Regions from separate parts of the Agarivorans sp. OAG1 genome, predicted to be linked through region 2. Evidence: predicted binding sites of a transcription regulator. Region 2 holds the regulator's gene; each other region holds the start of a gene.
What was found. Region 2 encodes sigma-54, which starts transcription at its own class of promoters, with help from an activator protein. Its sites were predicted from a motif close to GTTGGCACGNNNNTNGNNT; they were not measured.
Positions count from the first base shown of each region.

Region 1: glnA (glutamate--ammonia ligase) is a predicted target of sigma-54. The motif match lies at 7,895-7,913, and genes of this name have one in related genera.
Region 3: flgB (flagellar basal body rod protein FlgB) is a predicted target of sigma-54. The motif match lies at 2,917-2,935, and genes of this name have one in related genera.

Region 1 covers NZ_AP028990.1:203,860-213,719, forward strand. The annotation lists gene OAG1_RS00980 (LysM domain-containing protein) at 1-830, shown strand, start outside; gene dprA (DNA-processing protein DprA) at 831-1,934, shown strand; gene OAG1_RS00990 (DUF494 family protein) at 1,937-2,410, shown strand; gene OAG1_RS00995 (topoisomerase DNA-binding C4 zinc finger domain-containing protein) at 2,551-3,129, shown strand; gene glnG (nitrogen regulation protein NR(I)) at 3,203-4,612, opposite strand; gene glnL (nitrogen regulation protein NR(II)) at 4,625-5,707, opposite strand; gene OAG1_RS01010 (DUF4124 domain-containing protein) at 5,757-6,299, opposite strand; gene glnA (glutamate--ammonia ligase) at 6,404-7,810, opposite strand; gene typA (translational GTPase TypA) at 8,152-9,860, shown strand, end outside.
Region 2 covers NZ_AP028990.1:4,020,012-4,029,871, reverse strand. The annotation lists gene pmbA (metalloprotease PmbA) at 1-759, shown strand, start outside; gene mgtE (magnesium transporter) at 830-2,191, opposite strand; gene OAG1_RS18300 (HPr family phosphocarrier protein) at 2,261-2,530, opposite strand; gene rapZ (RNase adapter RapZ) at 2,517-3,374, opposite strand; gene ptsN (PTS IIA-like nitrogen regulatory protein PtsN) at 3,401-3,844, opposite strand; gene hpf (ribosome hibernation promoting factor) at 3,852-4,139, opposite strand; gene OAG1_RS18280 (RNA polymerase factor sigma-54) at 4,164-5,666, opposite strand; gene lptB (LPS export ABC transporter ATP-binding protein) at 5,719-6,444, opposite strand; gene lptA (lipopolysaccharide transport periplasmic protein LptA) at 6,444-6,923, opposite strand; gene lptC (LPS export ABC transporter periplasmic protein LptC) at 6,949-7,506, opposite strand; gene kdsC (3-deoxy-manno-octulosonate-8-phosphatase KdsC) at 7,503-8,054, opposite strand; gene OAG1_RS18255 (KpsF/GutQ family sugar-phosphate isomerase) at 8,054-9,019, opposite strand; gene OAG1_RS18250 (calcium/sodium antiporter) at 9,059-9,860, opposite strand, start outside.
Region 3 covers NZ_AP028990.1:1,739,730-1,749,589, forward strand. The annotation lists gene flgM (flagellar biosynthesis anti-sigma factor FlgM) at 1-109, opposite strand, end outside; gene flgA (flagellar basal body P-ring formation chaperone FlgA) at 187-867, opposite strand; gene OAG1_RS08180 (chemotaxis protein CheV) at 1,036-1,947, shown strand; gene OAG1_RS08185 (protein-glutamate O-methyltransferase CheR) at 1,960-2,784, shown strand; gene flgB (flagellar basal body rod protein FlgB) at 2,968-3,366, shown strand; gene flgC (flagellar basal body rod protein FlgC) at 3,366-3,785, shown strand; gene OAG1_RS08200 (flagellar hook assembly protein FlgD) at 3,796-4,467, shown strand; gene flgE (flagellar hook protein FlgE) at 4,500-5,837, shown strand; gene flgF (flagellar basal-body rod protein FlgF) at 5,993-6,739, shown strand; gene flgG (flagellar basal-body rod protein FlgG) at 6,756-7,544, shown strand; gene flgH (flagellar basal body L-ring protein FlgH) at 7,571-8,245, shown strand; gene OAG1_RS08225 (flagellar basal body P-ring protein FlgI) at 8,270-9,370, shown strand; gene flgJ (flagellar assembly peptidoglycan hydrolase FlgJ) at 9,372-9,860, shown strand, end outside.

The DNA of each region.
Region 1 (9,860 bases), 960 kb from region 2:
ATGAAGACGGTGAGCCTCGTTTAGTACGTAAGCGTATTGTAAAAGTTACGCCTAAGACACGCATTGAAGAAAAGGCTAGCCCTATTCCTACGGTGCCACTGGCCTCAATTAGCGCATTTTTATCACATGACCACATTGCCGATGAAGATATGCTGAAAGGCGCACCTTACGTGCTTGGTGACAATGATGCGCAGTCGCGTATTGCCATTGGCCGTGCAATGTATGCTCGTGGCGAAACTAAGCCAGGCCAATACTACGGAATATATCGCGTTGCGGACAAATATTATGATCCGGAAACTAAAGAAGAGCTAGGTCAGGTGCTTAACTTTATTGGTGTTGGAGTGTCTGAGCGTCAGCATGAAGACAACATCACCCAGTTTAAGGTAACGCAGGTATTAAAAGAAATTCGCCAAGGCGATATTATGCTGGAGCTACCAGACCAAGATCGTTTGCCTGCTTATTTCATTCCAAATAACAAACAGTTGGAAAGCAGTGGCTACATTCTTTCTGCTGCAACTGATACCTCAGTAATGAGCCGTTACGATGTAGTGGTGATAAACAAAGGTACTCGCGATAACGTGGCCCCAGGTGATATGTTTGCCGTGGCGCAGCCGGGTAAAGTGATGATTGATAAAGTAAGACGCAAGTCTTACGAAGAAACCGCTAATCACTTCGACCGTGCCTTTAATAGTGATGACGAGCGCGTATCGCTGCCTAACGAGAAAGTGGGTGAGCTGATGGTATTTAAGAGCTATGAAAAATTGAGCTACGCGATTATTACCGATAGCAAGGTCATTCTTCGCCCACACTATTTGGTGGAGAACCTATAGTTGCTACCGAATTTATCGGTAGTTCAATATCTTAAACTTGCAGGCGTGCCCCGTTTCTCGACGGCACGTTTGCAAGCTGCTTTAAGCCAATGCAGTGTCGAGCAGTTATTTGCTGCTGATGCTAGCCAATTGGCTGCTTGGCAATTTAGCCCTCCGCAAATTTCTGCACTACTGCAACCCAAACAGGCGCGCATTGAACAAGCACTAACCTGGCTTGAACAAGAGGATTGCCATTTATTGGGGTGTTTTGACCCGCGCTACCCCGAATGCTTACGCAATATCCAACGTCCGCCTCTGTTGCTATTTGTACGTGGTAATCCCGCATTGTTAGATAAACCTCAGCTAGCAATAGTTGGTAGTCGTCATGCTAGTGTTTCGGGTTTAAATCATGCCAAGCGTTTTGCTCAGCAACTTGCAGAGCAAGGAATCACCATTACCAGTGGCATGGCTCTAGGGATTGATGCTGCCGCTCACAAAGGGGCGCTGTTAGCAAAACCTGATGCCACTATTGCCGTTGTGGCAACGGGTTTAGATAGGGTATATCCAAAGCGTCATCAGGCGCTAGCGCATCAAATTAGCGAGCAGGGCGCAATAGTGAGTGAGTTTTGGCCCGGTACAGCCGCCAAAGCCAATCATTTTCCACGGCGTAATCGCATTATTAGTGGCTTAAGCTTGGCAACCTTAGTGGTGCAAGCGGGGTTACCCAGTGGCTCCTTACTTACTGCGAATTACGCCGCTGAACAAGGCCGCGATGTATTTGCCATGCCGGGTTCTATTGATGATCCCTTACATGCGGGTTGTCATCATTTGATTCAACAAGGAGCTAAATTGGTGACTTGTCCAGTCGATATAATAGAAGAGTTGGGTGTTTTTTCTGGGCAAACAGCTTTGCCGTTGTATGCGGTGGAGCAAAATATGCAGGAACAAGATTTGCCTTATCGGCAATTGTTGGATAACGTAGCTTATGAGACTACAACAATTGATGATTTAGTCTTAAGCACTCAACAACCTGTTGATGCTGTACTGGCTCAGTTAACTGAGTTAGAGATATTGGGTGTTGTGGCCGTTGTGCCAGGTGGTTACGTCAAGCTGAGGAGGAACTAACTATGTTTGATATCCTCATGTATCTGTTCGAAACCTACATTCATAGTGATGTAGAGCTGTTGATGGATCACGATGAGCTTACAGAAGAGCTCAGTCGCGCAGGGTTTCATAAAGAAGAAATCTATAAGGCACTAGATTGGTTGGAGCAGCTTGCAGCTTTGCAAGATAGCGACAAACAGCCTTATTTAAATCCTTCTGAGATTCCCTCATTACGGGTGTATACCGCACCGGAAATTGCCAAGTTGGACGTACCGTGCCGAGGCTTTTTACTGTTCTTAGAGCAGATGAAGGTACTTAACGCGGAAACTCGCGAAATGGTAATTGACCGCGTAATGGAACTTGATGGACCAGAGTTAGAACTGGAAGATTTAAAATGGGTCATTTTAATGGTGCTATTTAATGTTCCAGGCAGTGAGTCGGCTTATCAGCAAATGGAAGAGTTATTATTCGATTTGGGTGATGGTCCGCTGCATTAAACACTGACTCAACGATAAAAGGTGCGCTGCAATTAGGGCTGTGCACCAATTATTGCTTCGATAAAGGCTGTGCTTGCGTCGAATCAATAGCCTATTCGCGCCATTTTGTTATGCTTAGCAAAGTTTAACGAGGTGTCAGCATGTCAAAGATAGATCCAAAGTTATTTTCTGCCCACGAACACGCCTTAGAAAAAGAATATGATGTTTGTCCCAAGTGCGGTGGTGAACTGCAGCATCGAAATAGTAAATCAGGTCCCTTTTTAGGCTGCAGCCAGTATCCGAGCTGCGACTATAGCCGAGCTTTGCACCAGCAAGATCATTCTTTGGATAAAGTACTGCCTGGGACTGAATGTCCAGAATGCGGTGAGGAGTTAATGCTGCGCCAAGGGCGTTACGGCATGTTCATTGGATGTAGCACTTTTCCTAGCTGTCAGCATATTGAATCGGCTCAACCGCAGGCACAAAGCACGCCTGAAATAAACTGCCCATCATGTAATAAAGGGAAGCTAGCCGCGAGACAATCGCGCTATGGTAAAACGTTTTATGCCTGCAACGCTTACCCTAAATGTTCTTACGCGGTGAATGACCAGCCTATCGCCAAGCCTTGCCCGGATTGTGGTTGGAAGCTATTGGTCTTAAAGAAAACCGCAGCTGGTAAGCGAGAAGTCTGTCCGCAAAAATCCTGCAGCTATAAAAGCGCGCCTTTGGTGGAGATATAGCAACATCGGTAGTTGTAAGCGTTCATACAAAAAAGGAGAACTCATTGTTCTCCTTTTTGCTGCTCGTCGCGCTCTAGGCTTCTACGTCTAGCTCTTTAAGTTTGCGGGTGAGAGTATTGCGCCCCCAACCCAGAAGCCTAGCTGCTTCTTGTTTGTGACCGTGAGTATGCTCTAAGGCGGTAGTTAGCATGATTCGCTCAAAGTCAGGCATTGCTTCACCAAGAATATCTATTTGGCCGGAGACTAACTGTTGAGAAACCCAGCTTTTTAACAGCGAACGCCAATTAGCATCGGCTGTTTCACCTGTTTCTGCCACTACCGGTTGGCTTAATTCTGGCGGCAGGTCTGCTGGCAGCACCTCTTGGCCACTGGCCATTACCGTTAACCAACGACAAACGTTTTCTAGTTGCCTAACGTTACCTGGCCACGCTAACTGCATCATAAAGCGTTGAGTATCTTTGTGCAGTAATTTGCTTTCTACATTTAATTCTTTTGCGGCTATTTCTAAGAAGTGCTTAGCTAAAGCCGGAATGTCTTCACGGCGCTCACATAACGATGGCAAGTGAATACGAATTACGTTTAAGCGGTGGAATAAGTCTTCACGGAAGTCGCCTTCGGCCACTTTTTTCTCAAGATTTTGGTGGGTAGCTGCGATGATTCGCACATCAACTTGCACTGGTGAATGGCCGCCCACTCGGTAAAACTGCCCATCGGCCAGAACACGTAACAAGCGGGTTTGAATATCCAGCGGCATATCGCCAATTTCATCCAAAAACAAGGTGCCACCATTGGCTTGCTCAAAACGGCCATGGCGGATGTTGTTGGCGCCAGTAAACGCGCCTTTCTCGTGACCAAATAGCTCTGATTCAATAAGATCTTTTGGAATGGCCGCCATGTTTAACGCAATAAAACTGCCGCTGGCGCGAGGGCTATGTTTATGTAACGCGTGGGCTACCAACTCTTTACCGGTACCAGATTGTCCGTTAATCAGCACCGAAATACTCGACCGAGATAAACGTCCTATGGCACGAAAGACTTCTTGCATTGCAGGCGCTTCGCCGATGATTTCTGGCGCTGGCGAGCTAGGTTTGTTATTCGCTTTATTGCCTTTTTGCTCACGAGAAACTGTTACTGCACGCTCGGTTAGAGCCACCGCTTCATCGATATCGAAGGGCTTAGGTAAGTATTCAAAAGCGCCGCGCTGGTAAGCGTTTACTGCACTATCTAGGTCTGAGTGGGCGGTCATAATAATAACCGGCATCTCAGGGAAGTGGCTTTGGATCTTTTCCAATAAGCTCAAACCGTCCATGCCAGGCATGCGAATGTCTGAGATCACTACGTCGGGCTGTTCATAATCTAACTGCTGAAGCATCATTTCACCGTCGGCGAAACTCAAGCAGTCGTAACCCGCAGTCTTTAACGCTTTTTCTAACACCCACCGAATGGAGCTGTCGTCATCAACGACCCATATTGTTGCTGCCATGTTAGTACTTCCTTAACGTCTGAGAGGAAGATGAATGGTAAATTCGGTATGACCTGGCCAACTGGCACATTCAATCTTCCCTTTATGCTGATTAATTAAATTTTGTGCAATAGACAATCCTAAACCGGTACCACCTTCTCGCCCAGTTACCATTGGATAGAATAGGGTGTCGAGCAGTTCGGTTGGAATGCCTGGTCCATTGTCGATAATTCTGATTTCTGCAGCCAATTTAAAGCGTTGGCCGGCAATTGTTGCTTGATGAGCTGTACGGGTAATAATGTTGATACTCCCGCCTTTTTCACCCAAGGCCTGAACGGCATTTTGAACAATATTGAGGAAAGCCTGTAGCAACTGCTCATGGTCCATCTCAAAATCTGGAATGCTAGGGTCGTAGTCGCGCTCAACGCTAATGCCTTCTGGTAGATCAAGCTTAACCAGCTGGCGTACTTTTTCGAGTACTGAATGCACATTGTGCAGTTCATGTAAGCCTGGACGCTGAGGGCCAAGCAAACGATCAACTAGCTTTCTTAAGCGGTCAGCTTGCTCAATAATAATGCCGGTGAATTCTTTTAGTTCTGGGTTAACTAACTCTTTTTCTAGCAACTGCGCTGCGCCACGCAAACCACCAAGCGGGTTTTTAATTTCATGAGCTAAGCCGCGAACCAGTTCTTTAGCTGCTTGTTGCTGGGCGTGTTGATAAAGTTCTTGAGAGATCTTCTTTTGCTGGCCGATGGCGCGCATTTCCAGCATGAGTAAATTTTGGTGTTGGTTGTTTATTCGGGTAGCAGAAAGCTCAACCAACGCATGATGACTATCGAAAACCAAGGTTACTTCATTATCGGTAAAACTTTGCCCAGAGCTACACACAGCGCCTAGTTTACTAAGGTCCAGTGAGCTATGTTTCACTTGGGTGGCCAGCGGCTCATCAATAAGCCGCTTAGCACTTTGACCGAGTAGTTGTTCGGCTGAAGCATTAACGTATTGAATCTTTAGCTCTGCATCAAGCAGCACTATGGCAGTTACTTGATTTTCCAATACTAAGCGCTCGAGCCCAGAAATATCTAACACTACTCTCTCCTGAATGATGCGCACCATTTTGGTGCTCCTGCACTGAGTTTAACCTCAAAAAGCAGAGAGTGACTAATTAGCCTCCCCCTGCTGCGGCCGCTCCAGCGCCAAATGCGTTAGCGCGGTGCAAGAATACGGTTATGGGCTTAGACGATGCAATTTCCTTGCCTGAATCATCAACTAGCTGCACCTGAATTGTATGGGCGCCGCGATCAATGTTGGTGAGCTGGAAGCTACCCATTTTAGTGATTTGTCCCTGTGGTACGCCATCAAGCACCAATTTGTAGCCCATGCTGTTTAAGGGAAGCGGGGTAGAGCTAGCACTGATTGAGATCTTGCCTTCGTTATCTCGAATGGTTTGCTCATGGCTCGGGCTAGTGATGTTAACTTGATACTGAATAGGCTTTTGTTTCTTTTTCAGTGGGGTACGCGGTGTCACAATGGGGCCGTCAGTAGCCGGAGGAGCGACATCAACCTTGAGTTCGGTGGCGCCAACCTGAGGGCGGTCTGAGAAATGCGTTACACCATCCTGATCAACCCATTGGTAAATTTTGTCAGCAGCTTGGGTACCAAAGACTGTGCCACTGATTAATAAAGCTATAGCAAACCATTTGCTCATTGATAATTCCTCCATTCAACTTGCTAAAGGTGGGCAAAAACGTATTGAAAAGCAATAAAAAAACCCGCTTTAAAGCGGGTTTTTTAAGCCGTGTAACGTTTTGTTTATACGCTGTAGTACAATTCGAACTCAAGTGGGTGAGTTGTCATGTTGATGCGCTCAACGTCAGCAGATTTCAATGCGATGTAAGAATCGATGTAATCGTTGCTGAATACGCCGCCAGCAGTTAAGAATTCACGGTCAGCATCTAGGTTCGCTAGTGCATTTTCAAGTGAAGTTGCCACTTGTGGAATTTCAGCCGCTTCTTCTGCAGGTAGGTCGTATAGATCCTTGTCCATAGCGTCGCCAGGGTGGATTTTGTTTTTGATTCCGTCAAGGCCAGCCATCAACATTGCAGAGAATGCTAAGTATGGGTTGGCTGTTGGATCCGCAAAACGTACTTCAATACGACGCGCTTTAGGCGATGGTACTACTGGGATACGAATAGACGCTGAACGGTTACGCGCTGAGTAAGCTAGCATAACTGGTGCTTCGAAGCCTGGTACCAAACGCTTGTAAGAGTTAGTTGAAGCGTTAGCAAAAGCATTAATAGCTTTAGCGTGCTTGATGATACCGCCAATGTAGAACAATGCAGTTTCAGATAGGCCGCCGTATAGGTCGCCAGCAAATAAGTTTTCGCCGTCTTTCCAAATTGATTGGTGAACGTGCATACCGCTACCGTTATCACCAACAACTGGCTTAGGCATAAAGGTTGCTGTTTTACCGTAAGCGTGAGCTACGTTATGAACAACATACTTAAGAACCTGAGTTTCATCGGCTTTTTCAACGATAGAGTTGAATTTAGTTGCGATTTCGTTCTGACCAGCTGTAGCTACTTCGTGGTGGTGAGCTTCAACAGTTTGACCCATTTCTTCAAGAACTAGACACATTGCTGAGCGAAGGTCTTGTGAAGAATCAACTGGAGCTACTGGGAAGTAACCGCCTTTAACGCCAGGACGGTGACCAGTGTTGCCGTCTTCGAAGTGCTTGTCTGAGTTCCAAGATGCTTCATCAGCATCAATTTTGTACATAGAACCTGACATGTCAGTTTTGTATTTAACATCGTCAAACAAGAAGAACTCTGGCTCTGGACCAAAGTATGCTGCGTCAGCAATTCCAGTAGAACGCATGTACTCTTCAGCACGCTTAGCTACAGAACGTGGGTCACGGTCGTAACCTTGCATTGTAGAAGGCTCTAGAATGTCACAACGGATGTTTAGTGTAACTTCTTCTGTGAATGGGTCTAATACAGCAGTAGCTGGATCAGGCATCAATACCATGTCTGATTCGTTAATGCCTTTCCAACCTGAGATTGAAGAGCCATCAAACATTTTACCGTCTGAGAAGAAATCTTCGTCAACTTGGTGAGATGGAATAGATACGTGTTGCTCTTTACCTTTAGTATCAGTAAAGCGTAGGTCAACAAATTTAACTTCTTGCTCTTTAAGCAAAGCTAAAACTTCTGCAGACATGTTTTTAACCTCCAGTGTCATCAAAATTGATGGTTCAATCGATTTAATAGTTATTTATACGAATAATCGTGGTTGTGTTGCATCAAGCTAAAACTATGCCAACACATAAGGTGCTGATTTTAATGGCTAAAAATTGATTAGGCATCAATTTAGTGCAGAGCTTTGCACTTTGTTGGTGCTATTCTTGTCCATTTTGGTGCAGTGAGTTTTTGGCCTTAGCTATCATACCCTAATTGGGTAGCGGAAAAACCGTGATCAACTTAAAACTATGAGAATTTGCCGTTTATATGTACAATGGCGCACTTTTTACTTTTACCTCACAATAAAAAGGGCTGAAAGCCGTGCTAGATAAGTTAAGAAACATCGCCATTATTGCTCACGTAGACCACGGGAAAACTACCCTGGTAGACAAATTACTGCAGCAATCTGGAACCCTACAAACGCGTGGTGATGCTGAAGAGCGGGTAATGGACTCAAACGATCTTGAAAAAGAACGTGGTATTACCATTTTGGCAAAAAACACGGCGATTGAGTGGAACGATTACCACATCAACATCGTAGATACCCCTGGACACGCCGACTTCGGTGGTGAGGTAGAACGTGTTTTATCTATGGTTGACTCTGTATTGTTGTTGGTAGATGCCCAAGAAGGCCCAATGCCGCAAACCCGTTTTGTTACTCAGAAAGCATTCGCTCAAGGTTTGAAACCTATTCTGGTAATCAACAAAATCGATAAGCCAGGTGCTCGTCCTGATTGGGTAATGGACCAAGTATTTGATTTGTTCGATAACTTAGGTGCTACCGATGACCAGTTAGATTTCCAAGTGGTTTACGCATCTGCGTTGAACGGTTGGGCTAGCTCAGAAGAAGGCGTAGAAACTGATAACATGGAGCCTTTGTTCCAAGCTATCGTTGATAACGTTGCTCCACCTGAAGCTAAAGAAGGCGAAGGTTTGCAAATGCAAATCTCTCAGCTTGATTACAACTCTTATGTTGGTGTTATTGGTGTTGGACGTGTATCACGCGGCAGTGTTAAACCAAACCAACAAATCACTGTTGTGGGTGCCGATGGTAAAACCCGTAACGGAAAAGTGGGTCAAGTATTAGGTTACTTAGGCCTAGATCGCCATGAAGTAACCGAAGCTAACGCCGGTGACATTATCGCTATTACTGGTTTAGGCGAGTTAAAAATCTCTGACACCATTTGTGATCAAACCAATGTAGAAGCATTGCCTGCCTTGTCAGTAGATGAACCTACCGTAACCATGACTTTCCAAGTAAACACTTCTCCGTTTGCTGGTAAAGAAGGTAAGTACGTTACCTCTCGAAACATTCTTGAGCGTTTACAACAAGAGTTGGTTCATAACGTTGCACTACGTGTTGAAGAGACTGATGATCCAGATAAGTTCCGTGTTTCTGGTCGTGGTGAGCTACACCTAGGTATTTTGATTGAAAACATGCGTCGCGAAGGCTTCGAGCTAGCGGTATCTCGCCCAGAAGTAATTCTACGCACTGTAGATGGCCAGTTAGAAGAACCATATGAAGTCGTGACTATTGATGTTGAAGAAGAGCATCAAGGTAGCATTATGGAGCAACTTGGTTTGCGTAAAGGCGAGCTAACTGACATGGCGCCTGATGGCAAAGGCCGTATTCGTATGGACTTTATGATCCCATCACGTGGTTTGATTGGTTTCCAAACCGAGTTTATGACCTTAACCTCAGGTTCTGGTCTGCTTTACCATACGTTCGATCATTACGGTCCACACAAAGGTGGAGTAATTGGTCAGCGTCAAAACGGTGTGCTTATTTCTAATGCAACCGGTAAAGCCTTAACGTACGCCTTGTTTAACCTTCAAGAGCGTGGCCGTTTGTTTACTCAGCATGCTGATGAAGTATATGAAGGCCAGGTTGTTGGTATTCACGCTCGTGACAACGACTTAACAGTAAACTGTTTGAAAGGTAAGCAGCTAACGAACGTTCGTGCATCTGGTACCGATGAAGCGCAAGTACTTACGCCGCCAATCGTAATGACCCTTGAGCAAGCGCTTGA
Region 2 (9,860 bases):
AAAGAGATGCAACGTGACTATGCCTACAGTGTGGCGCGTGATTTTGCAGATCTTGATAGTATTGAAACCATAGCAGCTAAAGCCCAGCAAAAAACCCTAGGGCGCTTAAATAGCCAAAAAATCTCTACCTGCGAAGTACCCGTGGTATTTGACCAAGATGTAGCCAGTGGGTTATTTGGTCATTTAGTTGGGGCCATTAGTGGTGGTAACTTGTACCGTCGTTCGTCGTTCTTGTTAGATAGCTTAGGCAGGCAATTATTCCCTAGTTGGTTGTCGATTTACGAAGACCCATTTATTAAAAAAGGCTTGTCGAGTACGCCATTTGATAGTGAAGGCGTAGCACCAACCGCGAAGCACATTATTGCTGACGGTAAGTTAGAAACTTACTTACTTACCAGTTATTCAGCGCGTAAGTTAGGAATGCAAAGCACCGGCCATGCTGGTGGTATTCATAACTGGAAGGTTAAGCACAGTGGCATAAGTCGCGCAGAGTTACTTAAGCAAATGGGCACCGGCTTGCTAGTGACAGAGATGATGGGCCAAGGGGTAAATACCGTAACTGGTGATTATTCACGTGGCGCAGCAGGTTACTGGGTCGAAAACGGCGAGATTGCTTTCCCTGTGCATGAAATTACCGTGGCCAGCACTCTGCAAGAGATGTTTGCCAATATCGTGGCGATCGCTGACGACTTTGATAAAGAAAGCGCAATTCAGTCGGGCTCGGTGCTGATCTCATCAATGAAAGTAGCAGGTAGCTAGGCGTTAATTCTCAGCTCTTAACCTTGTTGTTTGAACAGGTTAAGAGCCGTTGACCAGATAACTCTGTCGTTTAGGCCAGCACTAAGGTGGCCATCCCTAAGAAAGAAAATAGCCCCATTACATCAGTCACGGTGGTTAAGGCCATACCGCCAGCTAGTGCTGGGTCAATTTTAAATTTCTTCATTAACAGCGGAATAGTTACGCCGGCTAAACCGGCCAGTGACATGTTAATAAACATCGCACCAGCAATAATAATCCCTAAGGTCCAATCGCCTTTCCATAGAGTAACTACCAAGGCAATGACAGTTGCCCAGATAATCCCATTTAGCATGCCAATCGCAGCTTCCTTGCCTATTAACCAACGTGAATTGCCTTCACCAATATGCCCCACAGCTAAACCACGAATAACCAAAGCAAGGGTCTGATTACCAGCAATACCGCCCATGCTGGGTACAATCGTCATTAAAATGGCCAAGGTGGCTAACTGCTCTAGGGTAGATTCAAACATATTGCTGATGGAGGCCGCCACTAAGGCCGCGCACAGGTTTACTGCTAACCAAAAGGTGCGGCGTTGGGTACTTTTAACCACTGGGGCAAAGGTATCTTCATCATCATCCATGCCCGCCATACCCATCATGCTGTGCTCGGCATTTTCGCGAATAATATCGACCACATCATCAATGGTGATCCGGCCTAGCAGTTTACCTTGTTCATCAACTACTGGAGCCGAAATCCAGTCATGGCGTTCAAATAAAGCTGCAACGTCGTTTTCATCCATAGATACATGGATGGTTTCTGCGTTTCCATCCATTACTTCTCGAACATTAACGTTGGGGCTTACTGTAAGCAGAGTAGATAAAGGAATGTCGCCCAGTAGCAAGTCATCTTCGTCAACTACGTACAGGGCGTCGGTAGCCTCTGGCAGTTCGCCACGTAAACGTAAGTAGCGCAATACCACATCGATACTTACGTCGGCCCGTAAGGTAATGGTATCGGTATTCATGATACTGCCAGCAGTATCTTCAGGGTAAGCTAGAGCAGCTTCTACACGGTGCCTGTCTTGACCATCCATTTGCTCAAGAACTTCTTGGTACACGCTGTCGGGCAGACTTCTTAGTACATAAGCGATGTCGTCGGTGTCCATGCCTTCAGTTGCGGCGGCCAGTGTTTCTGGTGCCATTAACTGAAGTACCCCTTCCATTACATCTTCGTTTAGCTCTTCGAGAATTTCACCATGTTGCTCGGGGTCGGTAAGTTGCCATAACACTTTACGCCCTGCTGGTGGGCTAGATTCTAGTAATAGTGCTACGTCACAGGGAGGCATTTGATGAAGCATGCGCCTAACATGCACGAACATACCGCTGTCGAGGGCTTGGTTTAGCTCCTGTAAGCGTTTGTGCTGATTAGGGTTTAACTCCATCTCTTCTGGCATAAGCGATCCCTATTGTTATTTTGTTATGTACTGCTTGCTAATTGTAGCTTGGCTTTATTGCGTATAGATTTATTCTTCGTTGAAGTTAGCTTCTACTAGGGCTTGAACCGCATCTAGAGCGGCTTCTGCGTCTGCACCTTCAGATACTATGGTTAACGTACTTCCTTGCGCACTGGCTAGTACCAGTAAACCCATAACGCTGGCAGCAGAAGCCGTTTTCTCACCGTCGATAATACTCAGCTCAGCGTCAAATTGCTGAGCCAGCTCAACCAACTTGGTGGCAGGACGTGCGTGCAGACCTAATTTGTTTTTTACTACTACTTGTCTAGTGAGCTTCAAGGCGATGTTCCAAAGTTCGGTGGCGTCGTTGTATTTTTCGATGAGCGCTAAAAAGGCTAGCAAGCTGCTCGGCCACATACACCGAGCGATGTTGCCCGCCAGTACAGCCAATCGCAATGGTTAAATAGGCTCGATTGTTAGCTTCTAAATGCGGTAACCAAGATTGCAATAACTGGCTAATCTGCTCGATATATTGGGTAACTAAAGGCTGCGCAGCCAAGTATTCTTGCACGGCTTTATCTAAGCCGGTAAGTGGGCGTAGCTCTTCTTGCCAATGCGGGTTAGGTAAAAAACGCGCATCAAACATGTAGTCGGCATCGTTAGGCACACCATTTTTAAATCCAAAGGATTCGAACACCAAAATTAGCTGTTGTTGTTGGTCACCAGTAACGCGTGAGCGAATCAAGCCGCTTAGCTCGTGTACCGATAAACGGGAAGTGTCGATACGCAAATCGGCATTTCTAGAAATGGGGGCTAATAGCTCGGTTTCTGATTCAATCGCTTCTGCTAAAGATAAGTTGCTTTGGCTAAGCGGGTGTACCCTGCGTGTTTCGCTGTAACGGCGGATCAGCGCTTCATCTTTCGCATCTAAAAAAATGCTTAACAGATTAATGTCAGGCCCTGCATCTCGTATTAGCTGTCCTACCGGTGATAGCTCATCGGGAAGATTTCGAATATCAATGCTAATTGCTACTTTAGAATAGGTTTTTTTTAAGTTGTCGATAAGTGATTGCCAAAGCACAACCGGCAAGTTGTCGACGCAATAGTAGCCGAGATCTTCCAATACTCTTAAGGCGACGGTTTTACCTGAACCCGAGCGCCCACTAACGATGATCAGTTCCATGATAATCCCTAAGGCTGATTAGAGTATTAGGCTACCATGATGTCGTACAATTCGTCATCACTTTGTGCACAACGAAGTTGTTTACATATTTGCTTATCGTTAAGTTTTTCAGCTACTTGAGCAAGAGTATTAAGATGTTGCTTACATTGATCTTCGGGTACTAGTAATGCAAATACCAAGTCTACTGGCTTGTTATCTATTGCATCGAAGGAAATAGGGGGATCGCAACGCAAGAAAACCGCTGTGGCTTGATGCTGGTTGTCGATACGGCCATGAGGAATAGCGATGCCTTGGCCAATACCTGTACTGCCCATTTTTTCTCGATTTAACAAGCTTTCAAAAATGCATTGGGTAGTGGTATCAAGCTGTTTGGCAGCCAGTTCGCTCACTATTTCTAGGGCGCGTTTTTTTGAAGAGCATTGAACTGCACTTTGGGTGCAGTCCAAGCTAAGTACTTTATTTAGTTGCATGGGGGGGCTAACGTTTGTTAAGTTTTTCTTTATGTTTGATGACTTGGCGATCAAGTTTATCAATCAGGCTGTCGATGGCGGCATACATGTCAGAATGCTCAGAGGTTGCAAATACTTCGCCGCCGTTTAAATGTAATGTGGCTTCAGCAATTTGGTTCAGTTTTTCTACGTTGAGGATGACGTGAACGTTATTGATCTGATCGAATCGTCGGGTGAGTTTGGCAAACTTGGTGTGGACATATTCTTTCAAAGATTCAGTTATTTCTACGTGGTGTCCAGTAAGGTTAATTTGCATAGATATCTTCCCCTTTTAGTGGCCTTAGATAAGGCTCTTACGTTGGTTAGAAGGTGGAATTGCTAAAGACTCACGATATTTAGCGATCGTACGTCTTGCCACCTTGATCCCCTGATCTGCCAAAATATCAGCAATTTTGCTGTCGCTGAGTGGTTTACTGGTATTTTCGGCAGCTACCAGTTTCTTGATTAATGCACGAATAGCGGTTGACGAACACTCACCCCCGCCATCGGTAGCCACATGGCTAGAAAAGAAATATTTAAGTTCGAAGATGCCGCGAGGTGTGTGCATGAATTTTTGGGTGGTTACCCGGGAAATAGTGGATTCATGCATTTCTACAGCTTCTGCTACATCGTTCAGTACCATTGGCTTCATGGCTTCTTCGCCATATTCAAAAAACGCCTGTTGATGATGAACAATGCAGTTGGATACTTTTAATAGGGTTTCATTTCGGCTCTCGATACTTTTAATAAACCACTTGGCTTCTTGTAAGTGGCTACGAATAAACTGGGTATCGTTAGCGTTGGTAGAGGTTTTACTTAAAGATGCATAGTGGGAGTTAACACGCAACTTAGGCATTGCATCTGGGTTGAGCTCTACAACCCAGCGGCCTTGGCGTTTTACAACCGATACATCCGGAATAACATACTGGGCTTGATTAGGCTCAACCGCGTTACCAGGTCGAGGTTCAAGCGTATGAATCAAACGCATGACTTCGCGTAACTGGTCTTCTTTAAGTTTGGTTTTGCGGGCTAATAGACGAAAATCGCGATTAGCCAATACATCAATATGATTTGAAACTACATCTTTGGCTTCATTTAGCCAAGGTGTATCTTCAACAAAACGGCTTAGTTGAATCAGTAGGCACTCCTGCAGTGAGCGAGCCGCAATACCAACAGGGTCGAAATGTTGGATGCGTTTAAGTACTGCTTCTACTTCATCTAGCTCTACATCTAAGTCATTGTTATCGCTTGAACGTAAGCCCTCTAGTAGCTGCTCACAGTCTTGGGTGAGGTAGCCCGATTCATCTACTGCATCAATAATGGCTAAAGCAATAGCTTGGTCTACTTCACTAAATGGAGTGAGTTGCATTTGCCACAATAAGTGGTCTTGTAAAGAGTCGACAGTTTCGCCCTGAAACAACATATCGTTGTCATCGCTAACCGCGCTGCCAGATGAGCTGGCTGGGGCAGAACTGGCGCTGTAGATATCGTCCCAAGTAGAGTCAACAGGAAGGTCGTCAGAAACAGTTTCTTGATTAATGGCATCGCCTGCTTCAATTTGACTGTTGTCTATGTCAGCAGTGGATTCGGCCTCGGTAGACTTCTCGTTGGCAGATTTAGCGTCGGTTGCGTCACTATCACTGGCGTGAGACTCATCCGCCTCAAGCAGAGGGTTACTTTCCAGAGCCTCTTGAATCTCTTGCTGTAAATCCAGTGTTGAAAGCTGGAGTAAGCGAATGGCCTGTTGTAACTGGGGGGTCATGGTTAACTGCTGACCAAGACGCAACTGCAAAGATGCTTTCATTAACTACCGCTGTTCCTTCTTCTTATTGTCTTTTTTTAAACTTGCACTTTAACTATAGCTTGAATTGTTCTCCGAGATAAACTCGTTTCACATGTTCGTTTTCGAGAATTTCTTCTGGCTTTCCTGAGGCTATCAATTCGCCTTGGCTAACGATATAGGCATGCTCACAAACATCGAGAGTTTCTCGAACATTGTGGTCGGTAATTAGTACACCTAGACCGCGATCACGTAGATGTTCAATGATCTTTTTAATATCGATAACAGAAATAGGATCTACCCCTGCGAAGGGTTCGTCAAGCAAAATAAACTTAGGTGCGGCGGCTAGCGCTCGAGCAATCTCAACTCTTCGGCGTTCACCACCTGACAAGCTCATGCCTAGGTTTTTGCGAATATGGCCAATGTGAAACTCTTCAAGAAGGTCGTCTAATGCACCAATTTGTTGCTCTTTATCGAGGTCTTTTCGGGTCTCTAATACGGCGAGAATGTTCTTCTCCACAGATAAGCGGCGAAAGATAGACGCTTCTTGCGGAAGGTAGCCAATGCCTTTGCGTGCGCGGGTATGCATCGCTGTACTAGAAATATCGTCATCATCGATGAGGATGCGGCCTTGGTCACGAGGCACCAAACCCACCACCATGTAAAAAGTAGTTGTTTTGCCAGCGCCGTTTGGACCTAACAAGCCAACAATTTTACCGGTTTCTACATTTAGACTAACGTTTTTGACTACCTTACGGCCCTTGTAGGCTTTGGCTAGGTTTTCAGCAATTAGGGTACTCATTATTGCTGGTCTTCCTTGGGCGTTAGTTCGTCAAGTTGCTGCGGTAGGAAAATAGTAGTTACACGGCTGTTTTCGTCGCCTTGTGCCACCATTTCTTGTTTGTTGATGCTGTATTTGATCATTTTACCTTTTACCAAGCTCTCTTCTTGTTTGAGTTGAGCATTGGTAGTGAGTGTTAGCGTTTGGGTTTTTAAGTCGTAGCGCACTTCGTTCGCTTCAGCTTCAATTGGCTTGCCGCTATCAAGTAATTGATAAAACGTTGCGGGTTCGCCTTTAGCAATCATAACTTCGCTGCCTTTTTCTTCACTACCAATAACGCTTAGCTCTTCGGCGTGCATTTTAATCGAGCCTTGAGTCACCACAACATTATTGTAAAAGGTGACTCGGTTTTCTTTGATATTGACCTGCTGGCGGTCAGCATCAACAATAATTTGTTTGTTGAAGTCGTCTTCTAGTGCTTGTGAACCCCAAGAAAACATAAACAAGCTAGCTGCAATTGCTAACTTACTCTTGTGGGTTGTGGTAAACCGCTTCGATATCATCTAATAAAGTCACTATTTCGTTGGCTAAATCACCGTCCATGCCAACGCCATACAGTTCGTATGAAGGGCCATAAACGGTAACAGGTTGATCGCTGCTCATGGTTTCTGTTTGCAGGTCGATCTCCAATTTTTCGGTTATTAAGTCGCGAACATACTCGCCACGGCTTAAATTTTTAATTACTACATTGTCATTTAAAATGACGTTTTGCTGCTGCTGTACTGTAGCGTGATCGGCCACAATTTGCCATACAGGTTGGCTTGGATCTGGGTACACTAAGATCTTTGGTTGAGCAAAAGTTGTGTGCTTAAGTTGTTCAAAAAACTCCATTTCCTCAGCGTAGATCCGATAGCGCGGGCTACCATCTTCGCCAAAACTCACGCTGTAGAGCTTTTCGGCAACAAAGTTTGGTTTGCTGGCTTCGCGTTTAGCACTTAGCTGCTTAGTTTCCGAAGGACTAAGCTGCCACAGCACCAAGGCTAGGAGAAATAAGCCTGCAAAGAACCAAGTTGGGCGATTCATACACTCATACCTTGGGCATTATCAAGCTCGCCTTTTGCTTGCAGTATTAGATCGCAAAGCTCTCGAACCGCACCAAAACCGCCACGGGTTTGGGTGATAAAGTTGGCACTTTGTTTACACAAGGGATGAGCATCTTGCACGGCTACACCTAAACCACAGGCGCGCATTACTGGGGTGTCGACCACATCATCGCCAATATAGGCTACGTTTTCAGAAGCTAATGACAATTGTTCAAGCATTTGCTGGTAGGCGACGAGTTTGTCTTGTTGGCCTTGGTAGATACGAGTAATTCCTAAAGCCTGCATACGCTGTTGCACAATATTAGATTGGCGGCCGGTGATGATAGCGACTTCGACGCCGATATTCAGTAGCGCTTTAATGCCAAATCCGTCGTGGGTATGAAAGGCTTTAAGTTCTTCTCCGTCATTGCCCATATAAATGCGACCGTCTGAGAAAACCCCGTCTACATCGCAAACTAAAAGTTTAATTGTTGCTGCCGCGTCAAAATTGCTTTGGCTTACCGCGCCATAGGGCGTGTTAATTGTCACTAGTAAACTCCGGCTTGTAATAAGGTATGCATATTAAATGCACCCACAACGGCTTTGTTGTTTAGCACAAACAAACCGTTAATTGACTTGGTTTTCATTAACTTTAAGGCATCAAAGGCTAGCCAATTGTTGTCAATTACTTTGGGGTTTTGCGTCATCACTTGGCCAATTTGGGTATCGTGAATATCGATGCGCTGATCAAGGATACGACGCAAGTCGCCATCGGTAAAAATGCCTGCCAGCTGCTGCTTGGAATCAAGTACTCCCACCATGCCTAAACCTTTGGCTGTGATTTCGAATAGCGCTTCGCGAATAGTTTGTTCGACTGTTACTAGTGGAATTTGTTCCCCAGTTAGCATTAAGTCGCTCACACTTAGTAGCAGTTTTTTGCCCAAGGTTCCGCCTGGGTGGGACAGGGCAAAGTCATCGGCTGTAAAGCCACGAGCTTCTAATAAAGCAACTGCTAGAGCATCGCCCATTACCAAGGTAGCTGTAGAGCTTGCTGTTGGTGCTAGCCCTAAGGGGCAGGCTTCACGTGGCACCGAGATGCACAAGTGATAGTTGGCCTGCTTTGCCATGGATGAGTTGGGGTTGCTAGTCATGGCAATCGAGCGCACACCAATGCGGTTAAACACCGGGTAAAGAGACAATATTTCTTCAGATTCACCTGAGTTAGACAAAGCTAATACGATATCGTCGGCGGCGATCATGCCTAAGTCACCATGGCAGGCTTCGCCAGGATGGACAAAAAAAGCCGGTGTACCAGTAGATGCTAGGGTGGCTGCAATTTTGTTAGCGATATGACCCGATTTACCCATGCCTGTGAGGATAACTTTACCCTTACAGGCCAGTATCATCTCGCAGGCAGCCGCAAATTCTTGGTCGATATATTGGTGAAGGTTATCAATACCTAAGCTTTCAATTTCTAGTACTCGCTTAGCAACAGCGATGTAATCAAATGACACTCACTTCCCCTTAGTTTTAAAATTAGTGACAACAGCGGCTTATGCTAAGAATAATAGCATTTGGTAGCCTATGAAGCCGCTTAACAATAAGCCGCCTTCCCAACGAGAAATCTTACGGCTTTTACCAAAACCCATGGCCATGACAAACAGCACCACGGTTACACCCATCATCACATAAAAATCGCGGCCCGCTGCGTTGGCGTCGATAGGACCTGGCGCCAACATGGCAGGTACAGCCAATACAGCCAAAATATTGAAAAGGTTAGAACCAATAATGTTGCCTAAAACCAAATCGTCTTCTTTTTTTATCACGCCTGCGATACAAGCAGCTAGCTCTGGCAAACTGGTGCCGATGGCAATAATGGTTAAGCCGATAACGAGGTCACTCATACCAAAGTAGCGGGCAATTTCGGAGGCCGAGCCCACTAATAAGTCAGCGCTAAGAGGTAGCACCACCATACCTACCGCTAACCAAAACAATGCTTTACCAGTTGGTACGTCATTGGGGACTTCCGATTCTGCTTCCTCAACCATTGGGTCTACGGTGTTGCTACTACGTTGGCGTAGGGAGTTAACGATTAAGTAGGCCATAAGCGCTATAAATAAGGTAAGTAGAACAACCCCTTCAAGGTAACCCAGTTGTTGGTCGTGTAATACCCAGCCCGCTACTGCGGTAGCACCTAACACCATCGGTAATTCTCTAAACAGAGTAGAAGAAGATACCAGTAAGGGTTTGAGCAGCGCAGTTAAACCTAGAACCAAGGTAATGTTGGTAATATTAGAGCCAATGACATTACCCACCGCGGTATTCATTTTGCCTTCTAAAGATGCGGTGGCAGAA
Region 3 (9,860 bases), 2.3 Mb from region 2:
CAGCGGTTGAACGTTGTTCAGCGCTTTCTTTTGTGCCTTTGTCAGCAACTCGATTTGAGTCTAGTTGACTAGGACGGTTTCCACCTAAGTTGTTAATATTTAAAGCCATAATGGCGCCCCACAGTTAATCAATTTTTCGTATTCAATAAAGCTATCGGCTTGCTTTGGTAAAACTTTAGAAAAAAATTAAAGTTTTACCTCAACTATTCCAATCGCTTTTACTCGGCCGGTGACCAGACGCTGAGACTGATTATTTCTAACCCGAATGGTATCACCGATAGTGCCACTAGACAAAGCGGTACCTTGGGTCGTTACATTCAGCCCACCTGCATTGGCGGAGATGGTAACAGCATCACCTTTGCAAACTATGCAAATATCGCGCCCAGTTATAATTTGGTCTTTACGCATTGCTCGCCTAAGTTTAGCACCAACTAAGAGCCCTAGCTCTGTGAAGTAACTGCCGCGTAAGCGATTCTCGGGTAAAAAATTAGTGGTAAGTTGCGCGTTAGTTAAGGCGGCCCCTTCCTGAATGGGGGAGGCTGCTACTACCACGGCAAGCAATACTTGTTTGCGTACTGGGATATAGAGGCGCCAGTTTGCGTGTTCATCACAAGTAACTAATACACTGGTGTTTCTCCGAACTTCACCATTGGCTAAACTGTAACGATAAGGCGTTGAACAGTCGGGGATCGCGATTCGCTCATCTAATTGATTAGCGGTTAGCTCAATTTTTTGACTATTGTCGTGAGTTATCTGCGAATAAACAAAATCTACTGCTGCTTTTTCAAGCTGCGAGTGCAGCTCACTAGTGTGAGCAGTAAGACTAAAACAAAATAATACGAGTGAAGCAGCAATTTTTATCAACATTTCCGATATGATACCGATAAAGCAAAGTAACAATTGGCTTTTTTGTCTATGCTTAACAAGTCGATGTTAAGCCTCTTGGTGTCAAAAAAACGACAATTAAGTTAGATTAAGCGATAGTATACAGGGGTTAAGCAAGGTTGATGCCCCTTTCTAAGGAGTGATAAGTATATGGCGGGTATTTTAGATTCGGTAAACCAGCGGACGCAGCTAGTAGGACAGAATCGCTTAGAGTTGTTGTTATTCAGGTTAAATGGGTCTCAGCGCTATGGCATTAATGTATTTAAAGTAAAAGAAGTCTTACAATGTCCGCCACTTACCGCGCTGCCTAAACTAAATCCTGTTATCCGAGGTGTGGCACATATTCGTGGCCAAACTATTTCGGTCATTGATTTAAGTTCAGCCACAGGTGGGCGTCCAATAGAAGATGTGACCAAGTGTTTCATCATCATTTCAGAGTACAACCGTTCTGTGCAGGGCTTTTTAGTAGGCTCGGTCGAGCGTATTGTAAATATGAATTGGGAAGACATTTTGCCGCCGCCAAAAGGGGCAGGTAAGTTCAACTACCTGACAGCGGTAACAGAGGTTGAAAAAGAGTTAGTTTCTATTTTAGACGTTGAAAAGATTCTCGATGAAATTTCTCCGGTTGATACCACTGTAAGCAAAGAGATTGTTGAAGAAGCAGCCGCAAACGTTCAAATAGACAAAAAAGTATTGGTGGTTGACGATTCTTCGGTGGCGCGAAACCAAGTTAAGCGCGCGGTAACCTCCTTAGGGGTAGAAGCCTTACTTTGCCAAGACGGACGAGAAGCACTCGAGCTGTTAACCACTATGGCAAAAGATGGTCCAATTACCGATCAAATAGCGCTGGTGATTTCTGATATTGAAATGCCAGAAATGGATGGTTACACCTTAACCGCGGAAGTTCGTTCTCATCCAGATTTAAAAGGTCTACACATAATTTTACACACCTCCTTAAGTGGTGTATTCAACCAAGCTATGGTAAATAAAGTTGGCGCTAACGCCTTTATTGCTAAATTTAATCCAGATGAATTAGCTGCCGCTGTTCGTCAATCTTTATAGAGTGTGGATGCATTGAGAACCATAACCGATGATGTGTATAAACAGTTTTGTGGCTTTCTAGAAAAGCAGTGCGGAATTGTATTAGGTGACAACAAGCAATACTTAGTAAAGAGCCGTTTATCGCCGTTAATGGCTCAGTACTCTGTAGCAAGCCTTACCGAACTAGTTCAAAAAGCCATGAGCCTACGTGAGCGCGATTTACGTGCGGCCGTGGTGGATGCCATGACCACTAATGAGACTCTGTGGTTTAGGGATACTTATCCATTTCAATTGCTCGGTGACAAACTCTTGCCGGAGTTCACTAAGTTATCTCGGCCAGTGAAGATTTGGTCAGCGGCGAGCTCCTCTGGCCAAGAGCCTTACTCTATTATGATGACTTCCCTGGAGTACCAAGCTAAACGCCCAGGAACTTTACCCATGGGGGTGCAGGTAGTGGGGACTGACATATCACCGTCAATGCTGGAACATTGTAAGCGTGGTGAGTATGACACTTTAGCTTTGGCGCGCGGTTTATCGCCAGAGCGTAAACGTCAGTTTTTTGAAGCGACTACCGACGGCAGATTTCGAGTTAATGATAAAGTGCGTAAAAATGTTAGTTTTAGGCCGCTTAATCTCTTAGATAGTTACGCGTTAATGGGTAAATTCGATATCATTTTTTGTCGTAATGTTTTGATTTATTTTAACGCTGATGTGAAATCGAAGATCCTTAATCAGTTTGCTCAAGCATTAAACCCTAATGGATATTTAATGTTGGGTGCCTCTGAGTCTATTACCGGCCTGACCGATCGTTTTAATATGTTGCGTTGCCATCCCGGCATTGTTTATCAACTAAAATAAGCTAAACCCGAAGCGGCAGTAAATGGCAATAGTTGCCGCTTTACTTGCCGCTAGCATCACCCTGCCACTGTTATCTAGCATACCAATACAACTAAGTTCCTTAGTTAGCTGAACAAAAAGCGTCAAAAAAACTCTGGCACAGCTCTTGCTAAATATTCTTCGTGGAAGTGTAACGAGGTGTATATGGCAATAACATTTGATAAAGCATTAGGCGTTCATCAGCATACTGTAGGTGTAAGAGCCCGCCGTTCTGAAGTGATTGCAAGTAACATTGCTAATGCTGATACACCTAACTATAAAGCACGAGATATAGATTTTAATAAAGCATTTGCTGCCGCTAAAAGTAAGCAGAGTGGTGGAATGCACATTACTAATGAGCGCCACATCAGCGGCGGTAACAGCCAGTTTGCCGAACTAGGCTTTCAAGTGCCGGATCAACCAGACACCGGTGACGGTAATACCGTTGATGTACAAAAAGAGAAAGCTGCATTTATGCAAAATGGCCTGGAATATCAAGCAGGTATTAACTTTCTTTCAAGCAAGTTTAGTGGCTTGCGTAATGCAATTAAGGGAGGTCAATAATGAGCTTTTTTAATGTTTTTGATATTTCAGCTTCGGCCATGAAGGCGCAGTCGGTACGTTTAAATACTACTGCCAGTAACCTAGCCAATGCCGACAGTATTAGTTCAAGTATCGATCAAACGTATCGAGCAAGAAAACCAGTGTTTGAGGCTGAGTTAAATAAAGCATCTCAAGCACAAGTTGAATCTGCACAAGTTAAAGTAGCGGGCATAGTTGAATCAGATGCTCCGTTACGTAAAGAGTATTACCCAGAACACCCCATGGCTAATGAAGAAGGGTATATCTTCAAGCCAAACGTCAACGTTATTGAAGAAATGGCCGACATGATGAGCGCTTCTCGCTCCTATCAGGCTAATGTTCAAGTAACTGAAGCCGCTAAGCAAATGCTAAATAGCACGCTAAATCTGGGTAAAAGTTAAGGAGTAGCCAGTGTCTACTATTGATCCGTTACAAAATAATTATTGGCAACCAGAGTCGGTTGTTCCAGAGAGCAATAATAATCAGTCATTGGGGCAAGAAGATTTCTTCTCACTGCTTACTACTCAGTTGCAGTATCAAGATCCCAGTAAACCCGTGGATAACGCTGAGATGATTGCGCAAATGGCAAGCTTTCAGACTTCCGAGGGGATTGCTGAGCTTGGTACTAAGTTTGACACCATGAACTCGATCATGAATTCATCGGCTGCCTTGCAGGCGTCAACTTTAGTGGGCCAGAAAGTGTTAGTCCCGCTAGATTACGGACATAACGGTGGTACTGGTTTTGACGGTGTAGCGGTAACTGGTGCAGCAACAACCAATGTAAAAGTTTCGGTCGAAAACGCGGCGGGTGAAGTCGTCAAAGTTATCGATTTAGGTGAGGGAAGTGGCAACATGCCATTCTCTTGGGATGGCACCGATTCCAATGGGAATCCAATGCCAGAAGGTAAGTACAACATTAAAGTTAATGGTGTTCAGGGCGGTAAAGAGATCAGTTTACCCACCGCAACATATGCAAGCGTAGGTAGCGTGAGCTTAGCGGGTGGCACATCTGGCGTAGTCGTCAATTTAGAAGGCTTAGGTGGCATTGCAATGAGCGATGTTCTCGAAGTAGCCAAGGCCTAACAAAGAATAGTAAAACGATAGGAGATTGAGAGATGTCATTTAATATCGCTCTAAGCGGCATCAATGCCTCGCAAAAGGATCTTGACGTAACGGCGAACAATATTGCTAACGTCAACACCATTGGTTTTAAAGAGTCGCGTGCTGAGTTTGCCGATGTGTATGCAACATCGATTTTCTCAAATGCTCGTACTGCAGTAGGTAATGGTGTTAAAACTGTGGATGTAGCTCAGCAATTCCACCAAGGTAGTCTTAACTTTACCCAGAATGCCTTAGATATGGCGATCAGTGGCGAAGGCTTTTTTGTTACCGCATCAGACTTAACCACTCAAACACGAGAGTTTACTCGTGCGGGTGCGTTTAAGTTAAACGCTGATAACTTTATTGTTAACTCGCAAGGTCAATACCTACAAGGTTATACCGTGAACAACAGCGGCACGCCTTCAGCGGTGAGTATGGCTGCAACCAGCGCAATTCAAATTAGTGCTGAAGTAGGTAACCCAACCATGACAAGCCAAGTTGATATGAGCTTTAACTTGCCGTCGAGCGGTACTACTCACGACATAGGCGATTTCGACCCAACCGACAGCAATACCTACACTTCTGCCACTTCGGTGACGGTGTATGATTCGCAAGGTGGCTCGCATGTTGCTGAGACCTTCTTTATTAAAGATGACACCACGGCTAACACATGGCACAAGTTGATATACATTGACGGTATGCCAGTAGATGTTGCAGGTGGTACAGCTAATACCCCTAACGCGGGTAACCCTAATCCAAATATCCCTGCATCAGCGACTTTAACTTTTGATAATACCGGTGCATTAGCATCTACAGCGCCACTTATTATTGAGACTGTAGCGCTTGGTACTGCTCCACCAAACGGCCCTGGTGGTGTATGGGATCCGGTAACGGGTTCTGTAGATCCAACGCAAACCATTACTTTTAACCTAAATGGCCCAACTCAGTACAACTCAGCCTTTGAAGTATCTAGTTTGTCGCAAGATGGTTCTACCGTTGGTAAATTGACAGGTATTGATATTGGCCCAGATGGTTTGGTTGTTGCCTCATACAGTAATGGGCAAACAACCAATATTGCTAAAGTATCGGTTGCTAAATTTGCCAATAACCAAGGTTTAGCGCAAATCGGTGATACTTCATGGCAGCAAACCCAGTTAAGTGGTGAAGCGATTGCCGGTGAAGGTAACTCGGGGACTTTCGGTAAAATCAACTCTGCTTCTTTAGAACAAGCTAACGTTAACTTAACGGAACAATTGGTTAATTTGATTAGTGCTCAGCGTAACTTCCAGGCTAACTCTCGTGCCTTAGAAGTTAACTCAACGCTACAGCAAACTATTATTCAGATACGTTAATAGTCAACTAGCGTTTGATCAAAAAGGCAGTCTTGACTGCCTTTTTTATTTTATTGATTTAATTACCTTTTTTTCTTCTTGTTTCTCATTCTTATCTTCTGGCATTCTAATTGCTTTGTTTCCTTTGAGTCAGCTAATTGACGTAGGAAATAGACATGGACCAACTACTTTATATATCGATGACCGGTGCAAAACAAAACATGCACTCGCTCGCGGTACGTGGTAACAACCTTGCAAATGCAAATACCACAGGCTTTAAAGCCGATTTAGAGAATGCACGCTCTATGCAGGCTTTCGGCCCGGGCATGCCATCTCGGGTATTTGCTATGACCGAGCGCCCAACTCAAAACTTTACCGATGGTCTGTTAAAAACCACTGGTCGGGATTTAGACGTGGCGATTAAAGGTGAAGGTTGGATTTCGGTCCAAGACAAGGATGGTAATGAAGCGTTGTCTCGAAATGGTAACTTTACCATTTCAGCCGCTGGTGTTTTACAAACCATGCAAGGGCAGCCCGTATTAGGTAATCAAGACGCGCCAATTATTATTCCCCTACCTGTTGAAAAGCTAGAAATTAACGAAGATGGCACCATCGAGATTAGACCAGAAGGCGCACCTGCCGATGCCTTGGAAGAAGTTAACCGTATTAAGCTAAGCAATCCTTTTGCTGGCGAGTTAACTAAAGGCGATGACGGTTTATTTCGTGCCACTAATGGTCAACCTTATCAGCCCGATGCCACCGTTGAGTTGGTTAAGGGAGCGCTGGAGGGAAGTAACGTGAACCCAGTGCAAGAAATGACACATATGATCAGCATGCAACGTCAATTTGAAATGCAAATAAAAATGATGAAAACCGCTGAAGAAAACGAAAAAGCAACCAATAACTTGTTGCGATTAAGCTAGGTATAAGGAGCGTATTATGCATCCCGCATTATGGATCAGTAAAACTGGCTTAGATGCCCAACAAACCAACGTATCGGTTATTTCAAACAATTTAGCCAATGCCAGTACTGTCGGTTACAAAAAAAGTCGCGCAGTATTTGAAGACTTGCTTTACCAAACGATTAACCAACCGGGTGGCCGTTCGTCTCAAAACACCACAATGCCATCGGGCTTAATGATTGGTGCCGGAGCTAAAGTTATTGCCACTCAAAAAAATCATGACCAAGGTAATGTGCAAACTACTGATAACGCCTTTGATTTAATGATTGATGGGCGTGGTTTCTTTGAAATTTTGATGCCCGACGGTACAACAGCTTACACCCGTAATGGCCAATTTGGTCTTAACGATGAAGGCACTATTGTTACGCCTGGCTCTGGCTACCCTTTACAGCCAGAAATTCAAGTACCAGAAGATGCTCAGAGCTTTACCGTGGGTGAAGACGGCGAGGTAAGTGTTCGCTTACCTGGACAAACCGACAGCCAAGTTATTGGCCAAATTACCATAACTGACTTTGTTAATCCTTCTGGATTAGAGCCTCGTGGTCAAAACTTGTATTTAGAAACAGGTGCTAGTGGTGCTCCTCAAAATGGTATTGCATCGGAGAATGGTTTAGGCGCTATCCGCCAAGGTTCTTTAGAAACATCAAACGTGAATGTGACCGAGGAGCTGGTTAACTTAATTGAGGCGCAACGGGTTTACGAGATGAATTCAAAGGTAATTTCAACCGTAGACCAAATGTTGACCTTCGCAACGCAACAACTGTAATCAAAGTTTAGAGAGAGGGATTGCTCATGAATAAACTAATGGTAGTAGCAACCTGTATGGCGATGGCTGGCTGCGCCAGTGTAAACACCGCCGTAGTGCCAGATGATCCTGAGTTTGCGCCGGTATATCCAGAAGATGTGGCCGTAGAAGCAAGAATTACTGGTTCACTATTCACCGAAAATGGCGCTAATAATCTGTATTCAGATAAAAAAGCCCATCGAATTGGTGACATTATTGTGGTGACCCTAGCTGAGCGTACTCAGGCTAGCAAGTCAGCCAGTAACGAGTTGGCTAAAGACAAGAACTTAAATCTAAACCAAATCACAGTACCTGGTGGTGTAGCTACAATTAACGGTAATCCAATAGAACTTGGTTTAAGTCAAAGTAGCGATTTTACAGGTGAAGCCGACGCTGCTCAAAGTAACAGTTTAAATGGCAATATTTCGGTTAATGTTGTTCAAGTATTGGCCAACGGCAATCTAATAATTAGCGGCGAAAAATGGCTAATGTTGAATAACGGTAATGAGTATATTCGCTTAACGGGCATTATACGCCCTGAAGACGTAGCACCAGATAACTCTATTACATCGTTACGCATTGCCAATGCACGCATTCAATACGGTGGTACCGGCGATTTTGCTAATACCACTAATCAGGGATGGTTATCTAAATTCTTTAATGGCCCTGTTTGGCCATTCTAAGCCCTGAGTTTTAGGAGTAATCTTATGTTAAAACGAAGCATTGTAATATTGAGCTTGGGTTTATGCTTAGTAGCAAATTCGGTAAATGCAGCACGTGTTAAAGACGTAGCAAACATTGCCGGTGTGCGTTCTAACCAATTAACCGGTTATGGCTTAGTGGTAGGTTTGCCTGGTACTGGTGAAAAAAATAGTGACTTTGCCAAGCAGTCTTTTGCAACAATGTTACGTAACTTTGGGATTACGGTTCCTCCGGGGACTAACTTAAAAATTAAGAACGTTGCGCCTGTGGCTGTACATGCCGAATTACCCGCTTTTGTTAAGCCTGGGCAAACTATCGATATTACCGTGTCTGCCATTGGTGAAGCGAAAAGTTTACGTGGCGGAAGTTTAATTCAAACCTTTCTAAAAGGTGCCGACGGCGAAGTATATGCCTTGGCTCAGGGGAGTTTAATTGTAGGTGGTTTCGGCGCAGAGGGAGCTGATGGCTCTAAGGTGATTTCTAATACACCTACTGTTGGCCGCATTCCAAACGGCGCAATTGTAGAGCGCTCGGTTCCTTCGCCGTTTATGAGCGGCGATACGATCACCTTTAACCTTAAGCGCTCGGATTTCACTACTGCAAAACGTTTAGCTGATACCATTAATGGCTTAGTAGGCCCCAATACTGCTACGCCAATGGACGCAGCTTCTGTACAAGTATTCGCTCCACGTGACCCTGGTCAGCGTGTTGCCTACTTATCTACTTTAGAAAACTTAACCTTTGAACCTGCCTCAGAGTCAGCCAAAATTATTGTTAACTCGCGCACTGGTACCATTGTAATCGGTAAAGACGTTCGCTTGTTACCTGCTGCGATTACTCACGGTGGTTTAACCGTTAAAATTGCCGAAACCCCGTTAATTTCTCAGCCTAATGCATTCTCCAATGGAGAGACGGTAGAAACTACCGTGAGCACAATTGAAGCAACGGAAGAAGACTCAAGAATGTTCAACTTTGACCCCGGCGCATCGCTTGATGACTTAGTGCGTGCTGTTAATCGGGTAGGGGTTGCTCCTGGTGACTTGGTCTCTATTTTAGAAGCGCTAAAACAAGCTGGCGCTATTCAAGGCGAGTTGTTGGTGATTTAACATGGCAATGGACGCAGTCAAACAATCAGCAAACTACCACGACTTAGCCAGTTTAGATGAGCTAAGAAGTGCTGCTCAAAAAGATCCGAACAAGGCACTAAAGCAAGTTGCCAGTCAGTTTGAGTCTTTGTTTATGCAGATGTTGATGAAACAGATGCGTAAGAGTAATGAATTGTTTGAAAGTGATACGCCTTTAAATAATCGCCACACCCAAACTTACCGAGATATGCATGATAACCAAATGGCATTGGAATTATCTTCTTCTGGTGCCTTAGGGCTTGCCGATCTAATAGTGGCCCAGCTCGACCCCGCTGCAGCCAATGTTACGCCAGCATCTGTATTGCGTGGTGGTCAAAATATTGATCTTCAACAGCGTTCTTTAAATGCCTCAGATACAACTGGCAAGAATATTGCTCAATCGACTAGTGTAACGGCCGCAAGTAGCAAAACTTTAGAAAAAGATAATGCCAGCGCTGCCGTTAGTGAAAAA